DNA from 2 places in the Nitrincola nitratireducens genome. Region 1 is predicted to be linked to the other one. Evidence: riboswitches for the same ligand, from Rfam matches in the RefSeq annotation. Region 1 holds a riboswitch; the other holds the start of a gene.
The links. A riboswitch is a leader RNA that binds a small molecule or an ion and turns the genes downstream of it on or off. The one in region 1 is predicted to bind thiamine pyrophosphate.
Positions count from the first base shown of each region.

Region 2: it holds a riboswitch for thiamine pyrophosphate, as region 1 does, so the genes downstream of both, D791_RS02480 (FAD-dependent oxidoreductase) here and D791_RS12740 (TonB-dependent receptor) in region 1, are expected to answer to the same signal.

Region 1 is NZ_AONB01000015.1:36,318-39,950, forward strand. Features, by position in the region: gene D791_RS12735 (DNA recombination protein RmuC) at 1-951, shown strand, start outside; gene D791_RS20410 (hypothetical protein) at 948-1,103, shown strand; TPP riboswitch at 1,235-1,337, shown strand; gene D791_RS12740 (TonB-dependent receptor) at 1,391-3,478, shown strand; gene D791_RS12745 (tartrate dehydrogenase) at 3,490-3,633, opposite strand, start outside.
Region 2 is NZ_AONB01000002.1:16-3,648, reverse strand. Features, by position in the region: gene D791_RS02495 (thiamine phosphate synthase) at 1-535, opposite strand, end outside; gene D791_RS02490 (thiazole synthase) at 532-1,293, opposite strand; gene thiS (sulfur carrier protein ThiS) at 1,295-1,492, opposite strand; gene D791_RS02480 (FAD-dependent oxidoreductase) at 1,535-2,452, opposite strand; TPP riboswitch at 2,545-2,646, opposite strand; gene D791_RS02475 (NYN domain-containing protein) at 2,899-3,372, opposite strand.

The DNA.
Region 1 (3,633 bases):
CGAGAAGCCAGCCATGCTCGGGAAGTGGCCAGTTTTGAGAAGCAAAAGAACAGTTTGTCTGAACACTTTAAAGTCTTGTCCGAGGAAATATTGGAGGCTAAGGCCAAAGCCTTGCACGAAACAAACAGTCTAGGATTGAATGCCGTCCTCACGCCTTTCCAGCAGTCGATTGACACCTTCAAAACAGAGGTTCAACACATTCATCATCGCGAAACGTTGCAACAGGGAGAGCTCCGCAAAGAGCTGGCCTCGTTAAAAGAGCTGAATCATAAAATGACTGAAGAGGCTCATCAGCTCTCAACGGCTCTGCGAGGCCAAAAAAAGCTGCAAGGGAATTGGGGCGAGCTGGTGCTTGAAAATGTATTGGATCGATCCGGCCTGCAAATCGGTAAAGACTATAAGCGTGAAGTCAGCATCAATACCGAAGAAGGTCGGCAGCGTCCAGATGCCATTGTCTATTTGCCACATGATAAGCATTTGATCATTGATGCCAAGGTTTCACTGAATGCCTACACGCGCTATGTGAATGCAGAGGAGGAGTTGGAGCGTAAAGCCGCGCTTAAAGAGCATGTGCAGGCCATCGGAAGTCGAATTAAGGAGTTGGCGGATCGTGATTATTACCGTTTACCTGGCTTAAACTCACCTGAAATGGTGTTTATGTTTATTCCGATTGAATCGGCGTTTGTCGAAGCCTTGAAGGCCGATGAAACACTGTTTCAACAAGCCATCGAACGCAATGTACTGGTCGCCACGCCCACGACCTTGTTGACCAGTCTTAACATTGTGCGACAGTTATGGCGTTATGAAGATCAGAATAAGCATACGGCATTATTGGCAGACAAGGCAGAGCAAGTGTTTAAAAAACTGAATAGCTTTTTAAGCAGCTTCGAAAAAGTGAAAAAAGGATTGGATACGGCCGTGAGTGCTATGTCTCCGCCGAGGGGCAGTTGATCAGTGGGCGAGGCAATTTAGTGAAGCAGGTGGGGGAGTTTAAAAACCTTGCACCTGGCATCAAAGCGGAGTTGCCAGAGTATTTTACCGAAAAAGCGGAGCTGGAAATTGATTTTATCGCCGAGGTAAACGAGGAGCGCTCCGAGACCTAGTTTTTACTTCGCCGGATGATGCGACTGGTAAATATCATTGAAACACGAGAGGCGTCCGCACTTTCTGCTCATTTAGCTTAACCTAGCGCGCCTAAATCGCTATACTTGCGCGCTGCTGTATACAACAGCAATTAAATCCTAAGGGGTGGCATGTTTTAAATGCCTGAGATGCTAAGCGAACCCTTTGAACCTGATCCGGATGATGCCGGCGTAGGAATAGGACAACTCACAGAGTCATCTATAATCTCACGCGCGACCGGGTCTTCGATCACCAACGGAGACTGTATATGAGCCCTAAATTATCGGGTTTTGTGTTAACCTCACTTTTTATCAGCACCCCCTTTGCCATGGCGCAAACCTCATCCTCAAACGTTGTGTTGGATGAAATTCTGGTAACCTCAGGCTTTCGCCCTACGACACAACTTAAAACGCCAGCCAGTGTGACGGCCGTTTCCGAAGAGGCACTTGAAGCGCGCCAAGCCCAGCATTTGGAAGATGTCTTAGCTTTAACGCCCAACGTCAATTCGGCGAAAGGCAGTTCACGCGCACGCTTTTATCAAATGCGTGGGGTGGGTGAGCGCAGCCAATTTGTTGGACACGTCAATCCATCGGTCGGGGTCTTGTTAGATGGAATCGACATGAGCAGCATTGCAGCCTCTGCAACTCTGATGGATATTAAGCAAGTTGAAGTGTTAAGAGGCCCGCAAGGCACCTTGTACGGAAGTAATGCGCTTGCAGGCTTAATTAACCTGCAATCAAACGACCCGACGACTCAGCCGGAAGGCAGTCTTGAAGGCACGATTGGCAATTACAATACGCATTCCTTAACCGCCATCTACAGCACACCGCTAACAGATACCGCAGGATTACGCTTAGCCATTTCACAAAATAAAAGTGATGGCTTTATGCGCAATGACCACCTGAACCGTAAAAACACCAGTAACATTGATGAAACCTTCATCCGCGCCAAATTGAGATTTGCGATTACCGATGACTGGCTAATGGACTTGACGGGATTTTACGCCGATATTAACAACGGTTACGACGCCTTTAGTTTAGACAACACCCGCACAACGCTTTCGGATGAGCCGGGTCGGGATCGACAAATCAGCAAAGCCTTTGCGCTTAAATCGATTTGGACAGGCCACGATGTCTATCAACTTGAGACACGTCTGAGCCATTCGAACACGCGCAGTGATTATGGATACGATGAAGATTGGGCATTTAACGGTTTCCATCCTTGGGGTTACAGCTCCTACGATGAGTATGTGCGTGAATACAACACAACAACGGCAGAATTGCGTTTTGTGTCTTTGCCCGGTCAGGAAATTTTCAACGGCACCACGCAGTGGACCGCAGGCCTTCATGGTTTTCATCAAGACAGCGACCTAAAGCGCGATGTTTTTCGCAATGGTCTACCGCGAGCTGGTCGGACAATCACCAGTGATTTTAAAACGGAGCGTGTTTCCCTATACGGTGAGCTGGAAACACTCTTGTCTGAAGACTGGATCTTAACATCGGGTTTACGTGTTGAGCACAGCCGAACGGCATTTGATGACAATGTTCGTGCCTCCTATCGCAAAAATGAAGACTTGTGGGGTGGCCGTCTTGCGTTAGAGCATTTTCTAACGCCCGAAACGTCGATCTACGCCAGCCTTTCCAAAGGGTATAAAGTGGGTGGCGTCAACGGAGGTTTTACCCCAGCGCAGTTAAGCAACGAGCAACTCATTTTTGATACCGAGTCTCTTTGGAATTATGAAATCGGTTCGAAAGGGCGTTATCTGGATGACCGTTTAATCACGCAAACCAGCTTGTTTTATCAGCAACGTAAAGATGCGCATTTAAGAGGTAGTTTTATGGCATCCAGTAATCCCGCCGATGGCTTTGTGGATTATCTGTTTAATGCCGATCAGGTCAATAACACAGGTGCCGAGTTCGAGTTTAAGTATGCGTTGGATAATGGCCTGAGCGTTCAAGGTGCGCTAGGGCTGTTGCAGACCAAGGTTAAGGACGCGCGTGCTCGGATTCATCAACGTGATGTGGCCCATGCCCCTCATTGGCAGTACCAGTTAGGGCTTGCCTATGACCGTGGGCAGGGCTGGTTTAGTGGCGTGAGTGTTGAAGGGAAAGATGCGTTCTACTTCTCGGACAGCCATGATGCCAAGTCCTGGGATTACACATGGGTCAATGCCCACATAGGCTATCAACAAAATAACTGGTCTGTGCGTTTGTGGGGACGCAACCTTGGCAATCAAGACGTTGCGGAGCGTGGTTTCTTCTTCGGAAACGATCCAAGAATCAACTATGAAGAGCGTGCGTATTATCAATTAGGCGCACCGAGAACCTTTGGTGTCACGGCGCGCTTGATGTTTTAACACTATCTGTCTTAAGCAATATGTCTGACTAACGCAGCGCCTAATTCTTGTGTACTGGCAACCCCGCCCATGTCTCGAGTTAGGTGCTGCTTTTCTTTTAAGACCGTCTCCATCGCCTGCATCAGAGAGTCATGAACCGCAGGAAAGCCCAAATG
Region 2 (3,633 bases), on a different contig from region 1:
TCACGACGGCAATGATGTCAGCACCTGATGCTAAAACAGCGCTCGAGCGCTCCAACGTAATGCCACCTATGACACAAAGCGGAATCTGACCCAGCTGGGCTTTCCATTCAGAAATACGCCCTAGCCCCTGCGCAGACCAAGTCAACGACTTCGTTTGCGTAGGGTAAATAGGGCCTAGTGCTATGTAGTCAGGATTTAACAAGAGTGCACGCTCAAGTTCTTCTTGTGAGTGAGTGCTGATACCTAACGAAATCCCTGCTCTGCGTAACGCATTTACATCGGCTTGGATAAGGTCTTCTTGCCCTAAATGCACCCAATCAGCCCCCTCTTCTATGGCCAACTGCCAATGATCATTAATCACCAACATCATATTGGCCTCACGGGCAATGGCTAGGCTTTGACGAATGTTATCTCGTATCGTCTCATGCCCTCCTGACTTAATCCGAAGTTGTGCAAAACGAACACCTAATCGCGCAGCCAGCTCAACTCCTTCAACAGAATCGAGCAACGGATAGAAAATGGGGAGAGACATCATAACCAGGCCTTACCTATCACGGGGGTGGATGGAGATGCCATATCGCGCACTTCCATCGGTCCAGCCTGATAACCTAGGGCACCAGCCTGGATAGCTAGCGAAAATGCCTGCGCCATTTTGACAGGGTCTTGCGCTTTGGCAACAGCGGTATTCAGTAGAATAGCATCGAAACCTAGCTCCATTGCTCTAGCGGCATGAGAAGGAAGACCGATTCCGGCATCTACAACTAAAGGAATGTCAGGAAAGTAGTTTCGTAAGGTTTTTAGTGCATACTCGTTGTTCAGGCCTAAGCCCGAGCCAATAGGTGCTCCCCAGGGCATTAATACTCGGCAACCCACTTCAACCAATCGATCCGCTAAAACCAGATCATCCGTCATGTAAGGAAAAACTTGAAATCCATCCTCACTCAGAATCCGAGCGGCTTCAACCAATGCAAAGGGTTCTGGCTGTAATGTATCCGTATGACCGATAACTTCTAATTTAATCCAAGGTGTATCAAAGACTTCTCGTGCCATATACGCAGTTGTCACGGCCTCTTTCACTGAATAGCATCCTGCTGTATTAGGAAGTAAACGCAGGTTCATAGACTTAATTAGAGACCAAAAATCCTGTCCTGCGCCTTGCTCACGACGTAAAGACACTGTCGCAATTTCGGCACCAGATACTTTAAAAGCGTCTTTCAATATTGCAGGAGAAGGGTAAAGTGCCGTACCCAGCATCAAAGGATTTGTGATGTCGACATCGTAAAATCTAGCCATGTTAGCCACCTTGCATAGGGGAAACGACTTCTAGCCGATCTCCCTCTGTCAATTGTAATTGATGACGCTGAGAACGAGGTACAAACTCTCCATTCACGGCGGTTGCAATATGCTGATCTGAAACACCTAACAAAACCAAGCACTCTGCCAAATTTGAGGCGCTTACTTCTACGTTCTCACCATTAAATAGTACATTCATCCATCAACTCCGGTTGTTTATGAGTCAATAAGTAGTCTGCGGTCATCTCGCTAAAGCAGGAGCCAATAGATAGCCATGCCGATAAAGGCCATTAATAAATAGCCTGTTGCCTCTGCGTCGTATTCTCGGAAGGTTATCTGGGAAGGCTGGACGTACATCCACGCCAATTTCAAGAACCTCAGACTCGGCAAAGGCAGGATGAAGAGCGTAAGCAGCCGATAAAAGTTCTAACATCGAACGAGCAGTAATACGAGATCGATCTGAAGATTCAATCATCGTCGCACCCAGCATATACACCCCACTCCCTCGTGGTACGATATATAGAGGCATACGCGGATGAATAAAGCGAACTGGACGACTAATATTAAGTTCAGGATTCTTTAAGATTACCATTTCACCTTTAACACCGCGCAGATCAGCTAAAGCATCCCTCGCTGCTAACCCACGACAATCGATTGTGAGTATGTCACTTAAAGGCTCCTCTTGAGTACATACAACACCCTGAGATGCTAAAGTATCGACAAGACGTGCCAGCGCAACTCTGGGGTCGAGGTGAGCTTCAGAGTCGAAATAGAGCCCCTGACGTATATGACCGGCTAAGTCGGGTTCTAACTCAGCAATAGAAAGGTGATCCACCCAGCGATGCTGGCGAGTCATACTGGCAAAACGCAATAACTCATTTTTATCACGCTTGGACGATAAAACTAACGAGCCTTTATACTCAACAGCGCCCGTAAACTTCTGCCACCAAGATGCTGCACGTGTACCCAAGCGTATGACGGGCTCTTCGGCGCTTTCACCTTCGCAGAAGGGCGCTAGCATGCCACCTGCCCACCATGAACATGCATGCGGACCTGGCGGACGATACGTGTCATGTAAGCTGACTTCAACACCGCGAGAAGATAGCTCATTTGCAACGCATAGACCTGCAACCCCTGCACCTACTACTTGTACTCTCATCATTCCCCCTAGATAGGTCAATATGAGCGATATGCAAATATTAAAATTAGCGGATTAAACGTATGGGGAATAAGCATGGGGGAATGGCAAAGCACAAGAAGATCACCGTTCCCTTCGCCGGTATTACCCGTATCAGGTTCGATGGGTTAGTTTATAAAACTTCTCAGCCTTTCACGGCACCCCAACGGATGCATTGATGATATAGAGTGGCTAGCAGAGTGTAAAGAGAGGTGGAGAGAGACAATTAGTGTGCTGCTTCCTTGCAGCGGAGCCACGATCCTGTGAGATAGACAGAGGCCTGAATCCTTCAGGCAATCACAATCCCTTGCGCTCTGTCTTGATGAGATTATCAAGATAAAGACTTAGCCTGTATATAGGAGTTCTTCCTAAAGAGTCATCAATATAAAAAATACAAGGGTGGCAGTAGCAAAGAAGCTTCATATACTCTATTGCAGTAAAGAGTCATCTATAGAAACCCACTCGTCCGCACTTGCAATTAACGAATGGGCGGTGAGCCCAGGAACACTAAACAAATAACTATAAACCTGATATCGCTCCCTAAGGGTGTGCAATAATAAATCAAAATCACCGTCTCCAGACAATAAAATTACTCGGTCGACAGCCTCTGCACAAAGCAATGCGTCTATAGTAATACCGACATCCCAGTCACCTTTGGCAGAGCCATCACCACGTTGAATATAGGGCTTGAGCTTTACATCAAATCCGATATGTCTCAGGGCATCCTGAAACTTTTGCTGCTGTGAATCTCCACGATCTATCGCGTAGGCAGTAGCAAGCACTATGTCGCCAAGTTCACTCGCTGCCTGCCAAAAAGCACGATAATTAAACTGCCGTCCAAATACTTGACGTGTGGTGTAATAAATATTTTGAACATCGACAAAAATGGCTATTCGGGTCAAAACAGATTCTCTTGATATGAATTGGAGGATCGGGACTACCTGATGATAACCCTGAACTCATCATAGATACTATAACTGAATCAACGAGCTAACTATAAAAGCCCCATAGCAAGATTGTACGGCATGTAATTTATCAATCTAAAAGCGGCTTTAGATAGATGAATATATTTCGAATTGCAAAAATACTTAATATTTAAAGAGAAAACTGTACTGGAGAGGTTATATGGAGTGAGAATCTTTGATTCTGCTATTTTGCATCCA